One region of the Bacillus sp. GbtcB14 genome, then DNA from elsewhere that is predicted to be linked to it. Evidence: predicted binding sites of a transcription regulator. Region 1 holds the regulator's gene; the other holds the start of a gene.
What was found. The regulator Rex, encoded in region 1, represses fermentation and respiration genes when NADH is low (regulators of the CRP and FNR family bind a similar motif). The targets are predictions, from matches to a motif close to TTGTGAAATATTTCACAA.

Region 1 (3,212 bases):
GTGCTAACACACTTATAATAATAAATAATCTCAATTTCTTTTGCAAGTAAAAAAATCATAATTTTTTCGCAAATTAAGCTATACACTTTTCTATATAGAGTCCCTCTTCTTCTACCTTTACTATATGAATCGTTGTTTCCACTACTCGTATGTTACAATATGAAAGGACACCCTAAGTTGTTTTCGCTACACACACAACTTTCTCCTGTCTTCTATTATAATTTCAAATAAGGATTTACGAAAAAAACATAATTTAAGTGAGGTTTATATCGTAGGTAGCATACTTACATGTTATCCTACCTTATCTCATACACTAGAGTTAGAAAGGATGGTTAAACCATTTGAAAAAACAATATTGGTGGGTTATCGTTACATACATTTTAATGCAGTTATCATCCATTGCTGGATTACCACTTCTGCTGAAAACTGGACTTTATGATAACAGGGGATTTACTAGAGAAGAGAAATTTCAACTCATAACTGGCCACTGGGCAATCATTAGCTTCTTTATTGCATTATGTATCGTACTTTGGTTACTTAGAACAGATATTCGTGACAGACGTTTAGATACAACGCGCTCTACTGTTCCAGCTACGATTGGTTGGATTTTTATCGGGTTCTTCCTAGCATTTTTCTCACAAAGTATTGCCGGTATGATAGAAATGCGTGTATTAGGAATTAAACCTGGATCAGAAAATACAGCGAGACTTATGGATATCGCTAGAACGACACCTTGGTTCCTTATCGTCATCTCTATAATAGGACCTATTTTGGAAGAAATCGTATTTAGAAAAATTTTATTTGGTACACTTTATAAGAAGTTTAACTTCTTTATTGCTGCTATCATTAGTTCTCTCGTATTCGCAGCAATTCATTTTGATTTCACTCACTTATTGGTATACACTTCTATGGGACTCGTATTCGCCTTTTTATATGTAAAAACGAAGCGTATTATCGTCCCTATCGCAGCTCATGTCGCAATGAATACATTAGTTGCAGTTGCTCAAGTTTTAATGAGCAATGAACAAATTCAAGAAATGATTAAAGAAGCTGAAAAAATGCAAGGCTTTATCGGAGGATTTTTAGTATGAGAAACTCACCATTGTTCATGGCTGCATTGTACTTCCTTCTAGGATGTATCTTTACACGCTTCGCCATTACGAACGTAACAGATACAATCTGGAATATGTGGACAATACTATTCGCAGTTATGGCAACAATTGATTTTAATTTGGCACTTCGCCTTATCTTAGTTAAATTCACAAAGAAAAAACAATAATAAAACGCAGAGGTTGCTTCCTCTGCGTTTTATTGTGGATAATTCTTCAAAAAGTAAACCAGTGTTTGTAGCTCTACTGCTAAATCAATATGATGAATTCTTATATTGTCTGACACATTTAAGCGTGCTGGTGTGAAATTTAAAATACCATGCACATTCGTTTCTGCCAATCTATCTGCTACAGATTGTGCTACTGTAGCGGGTACTGTTAATATTGCCACTTGTATATCAGTTGATAAACGTTCTTCTAATTCATCTAAATGATATACAGGAATGCCCCCGATTTCTGTCCCGACTTTCTCTTCACTAACATCAAACGCCATTTCAATTTTTGTATTATTGTTTTTCGTGAAATTATAATGTAAGAAAGCGGTCCCTAAATTACCTACTCCAATAAGCGCTACACGTGTTATATCATCTTGGTCGAGTGTTTCACGGAAAAATGATAATAAATAATTTACGTTATATCCATAACCTTTTTTCCCTAACGCTCCAAAATATGAAAAATCTCTTCGAATCGTTGCGGAATCAACTTTTACCGCTTCGCTCAATTCGGCTGATGAAACACGTTGCTTACCAGAAAGAGATAAGTTTTGGATAAATCGATAGTATAGAGGCAATCGTTTGGCAGTGGCCTGTGGAATTTTTTGCTGATCCATATAACCTCTCCTCTCTTCCTATCTTTATTCATATACTTGAATCAAATACAGAAGTTTAGCACTCATGAATTTCCCTGTATAATAAAGAGAAGAAGTATTCTCTCTTTATTTTAAACTATACACTATTTTTAGTATGATTGAGAAATATAAACATGGCAAAGTTAAGAAATTATTTGAGGTGAAAACATTGATTTTATTACAAGTAAACGCGCTTACGAAATTATACGGTGCAGAAACGATTCTTGCAAACATAAAATTAGAAGTTCAAACGAAAGATCGTATCGCATTAGTCGGACGAAATGGAGCCGGAAAATCTACATTATTAAAAATAATAGCTGGTGAGCTATCCCATGATGGTGGCGAAATTATAAAACCGAAAGATGTCTCAATCGGATATTTAGCTCAGAATACCGGGTTAGAAACGTCTTTAACAATTTGGGATGAAATGTTAACCGTCTTTACACACTTGCAACAAATGGAGACAAAACTTCGAAGGCTAGAGCAAGAGATGGGAAAAGAAGAAAACTTTTCAAACGAGGCTACATATGAAAGATTATTAGCTGACTATGACCAATTACAATTAGATTATAAAGATCAAGGTGGATATCAGTACGAAGCAGATATTCGCTCGATTTTAAGTGGTCTTGGCTTCCCAGTTGAAACGCACCAGACGACGATTTCTACATTAAGCGGTGGACAAAAAACAAGATTAGCTCTCGGTAAATTATTATTAACGAAACCAGACCTACTTATTTTGGACGAGCCTACAAACCATTTAGACATCGAAACATTGACATGGCTTGAACAATATTTACAAGGCTATCCTGGCGCAATACTAATCGTTTCTCATGACCGTTATTTCTTAGATAAACTCGTTACACAAGTATATGAAATTTCGAATAAAGAAAGCAGACGATTTGTTGGTAACTACAGTAAATATTTAGACTTAAAATCAGCATTATACGAGCAAGACATGAAACGTTATGAAAAACAACAAGATGAAATCGCTAAGCTTGAGGATTTCGTTCAAAAAAATATAGCTCGCGCATCTACGACAAAACGTGCGCAAAGCCGTCGTAAACAATTAGATAGAATGGAATTATTGACTAGACCATTAGGTGATTCTAAGTCAGCATCCTTCCACTTCGATATCGAAAAACAAAGTGGAAATGATGTTTTACAAGTAAAGGATGCAACTATCGGCTATGATGAGGATCCTATTATTGAACATGTAACTATGCGCTTAACTCGCGGGGATAGCGTTGCTTTAGTTG
Region 2 (3,212 bases), on a different contig from region 1:
AAATTTCAAGAAGTCTCTCTTTAAAATCTAACTTCCTCATAAAATAATACTGTATGACTAAAAGTGCATTTTCGATAAATAGCATAATAAATGTTTCGAGTAAGGCTGTTCCATAAAAATAAACATATGTATACATACCGCCAAACAAAAACATAAAGCCAAAAATCCCTAAGTTGCTTATTACATTTAATATGTTTTTACTTTTTTCTCGAAACCCACGTATTATCATCTCCAATTCAAATATTAGTGTCTTGCAACACTTGCAGTAATATATGGAATTACTCCATCTAATCCTATTTCAACATTAACACCTTTATCAGCAGCATATGCTCTTATAATAGTTTGGCAAATAGAAGCGAATTTAGGAAGTCCTAGCGCACCTAAAACAACCATAATAGCTCCACCTACAGGTGAACCAGTAATAAATGATAATCCAACAAAGCAAGCGTATAATGCATATGGACCTGCCATAGCTGCTTCAACTAATATCATTTTCATTTCTGTATTTGTAAACGTCATTTATAAATAGATGTGATTGATTTGAAATGTAAGAAAGCTTTTTAATGAATACGATTTAAAAAGAACCGAATACTAAAGAAGAATGAAAGAAGAAAGGTAGGAGTATTCTATGCAAAACTTAACAGAGCTTGAAGTAGAAAACTTACGTCATTTAATTGGTGGACATGCAACAATTATTAACAAGTTGGAGCAGTATGCACAGACGTGTACAGATCCAGAGTTGAAACAAATGCTACAAAAGGATGCGCAAGATGCACGAAATACGAAACAGCAATTAATGACTTTCCTAGGATAGGAGGAAGCGGAACATGAATGAAAAAGATATGGTAAATGATTATTTAGCAGGGTTAAATGCAAGTTTAACAAGTTATGCAAATTATATTTCTCAGTCTGATAATGAACAATTACATCAAACGTTAATTCAAATTCGTAATCAAGATGAGATGCGTCAACGTAATATGTATGAATACGCAAAGCAAAAGAGTTATTACAAACCGGCAGCACCTGCTAATCCAATGATTGTACAACAATTAAAAAGCCAATTAAGTGCGGAATAATGGAATCAAGAAACGAGCGAATGAAGTCGCTCGTTTTTTTTGTTTTGGGCATGTCAATAAATATATAATAAATATTTTTCCAGTTGTAACAAATATGACGAAAATGGAATATAACAATTCACAAAAAGGACAAAAGTTTGCTCAATATTTCACAAAGTATCCATGGTTTCTATCGTGGGAATCTCTATAATTAGGAGTGTAAAGAACAAAAGAAATAGATTATATGATCAATTAGGAGAGATTGCCATGAAACGAAATACAAGAAAAATTGCAATTATCGGTACTGGATTAGTTGGATCAAGTTGTGCATATTCCATTGTCAATCAAGGCATTTGCGAAGAGCTATTATTAATTGATATAAATCATGAACGTGCAGTTGGGGAAGCAATGGATTTATCACACTGCATTAACTTTACAAATACAAGAACAAAAGTATATGCAGGAAGCTATGAAGACTGCAAAGATATGGACATTGTTATTATTACAGCAGGACCAGCACCAAAACCAGGGCAAAGTCGTTTAGATACTTTAGGAGCAAGCGCAAAGATTATGGAGAGCGTTGTTGGCGGCGTAATGGAAAGTGGATTTGATGGTATTTTCTTACTTGCATCGAACCCAGTTGATATTATTACATATGAAGTGTGGAAATTATCTGGATTACCTAGAAATCGTGTGATCGGTACTGGTACATCGCTAGATTCTTCTCGCTTAAGAACAATTTTATCTGAAATGTTACATGTAGATCCTCGTAGTATTCATGGGTATTCATTAGGAGAACATGGTGATTCTCAAATGGTTGCTTGGTCACACGTAACTGTTGGTGGAAAACCAATTTTGCAAATTTTAGAAGAGAAAAAAGACCAATTTGGTGAAATAGATTTAGATGAAATCGTTGAGAAGACTGCAAAAGCTGGATGGGAAATTTATAAACGTAAAGGAACTACTTATTACGGAATCGGAAACTCTCTAGCATATATTGCGAGTTCAATCTTTAACGATGATCACCGTGTCATTGCTGTATCAGCTATTTTAGATGGTGAGTACGGTGAGTATGATATTTGTACAGGAGTGCCAGCTATTATTACTAGAGATGGTATGAAAGAAGTTGTAGAACTAAACTTAACAGAGGTTGAAGAATCTCGATTCGCAAAATCAAACGATATTTTACGTGATTATATGAAAACAATTGGTTACTAACTTATAGGAGAAGGTGAAACAAATGAAGGAATATATAATGTCTCGTGTATTTAAAGCGTCAGCTGGAATCGCGCAAGGTATTTTCGTATCCCTTGGAATTGGTTTACTAATCGAAAATATAGGAAGAATTGTTGATATTCCATTGCTTATTACAATCGGAGTTGTTGCAAAATCACTTATGGCACCAGCCATTGGTGCCGGAATTGCTTTTATGCTTGGTGCAAACGGTCTTGTAATCTTCTCGGCTATGGTAGCTGGAGCGATTGGTGCCGGATCCATTTCAATTACTGAAGCAGGTCTAATCATTAAAACAGGTGAGCCAATCGGTGCATTATTAACAGCAACTTTAGCTGTATATATTGGTAAACGTTTAAGTGGAAAAACTGCATTAGATATGATGCTCGTCCCATTTGCGGCAATATTAGGTTCCGGTTTAGTAGGTATTTGGTTAGCACAAAATATTAGTCCGGTTTTAAATACAGTTGGAGCATTCATTAAAGATAGTTCAGCTGGTAGCCCGTTTATCGCTTCTATCGTGATAGCAGTAGTTTGGGGACTATTACTTATCTCTCCAGCTTCATCAGCTGCGTTAGCGATCGCACTTAGCTTAGACGGTGTTGCAGGTGGTGCTGCTCTTGCCGGCTGCGTTGCTCAGTTTATCGGATTCTCTGTTATTTCAGCGAAAGAAAATAATTTAGGTGGCATATTAGCTCAGGCGCTTTGTACTCCGAAAGTGCAGTTGCCAAATATCACTAAAAATCCGATGATTCTCGTCCCAACTGTCGTCGCCAGTGCTATAGTTGGTCCAGTGTCCGCATTAATTTTCCAACTGGAAGCAGGAAAAGAAATTGCAGGTCTTGGATTAAGTTCTCTTATCGCACCAATTAATTTAATTTCGAGCCAAGGATGGGAAGTTGTCCCAGCGATGGTAATCACTTA

Region 2: the regulator Rex is predicted to act here: its motif matches at 1,214-1,231, upstream of KVT31_RS13145 (L-lactate dehydrogenase).

What each region holds. Positions count from the first base shown of each region.
Region 1 is NZ_JAGXJT010000027.1:4,135-7,346, reverse strand. Features, by position in the region: gene KVT31_RS28815 (CPBP family intramembrane glutamic endopeptidase) at 342-1,091, shown strand; gene KVT31_RS28810 (YdiK family protein) at 1,088-1,279, shown strand; gene KVT31_RS28805 (redox-sensing transcriptional repressor Rex) at 1,309-1,938, opposite strand; gene KVT31_RS28800 (ABC-F family ATP-binding cassette domain-containing protein) at 2,126-3,212, shown strand, end outside.
Region 2 is NZ_JAGXJT010000004.1:97,686-100,897, reverse strand. Features, by position in the region: gene KVT31_RS13165 (hypothetical protein) at 1-154, opposite strand, end outside; gene KVT31_RS13160 (hypothetical protein) at 244-492, opposite strand; gene KVT31_RS13155 (hypothetical protein) at 629-814, shown strand; gene KVT31_RS13150 (spore coat protein) at 828-1,076, shown strand; gene KVT31_RS13145 (L-lactate dehydrogenase) at 1,323-2,273, shown strand; gene KVT31_RS13140 (PTS sugar transporter subunit IIC) at 2,296-3,212, shown strand, end outside.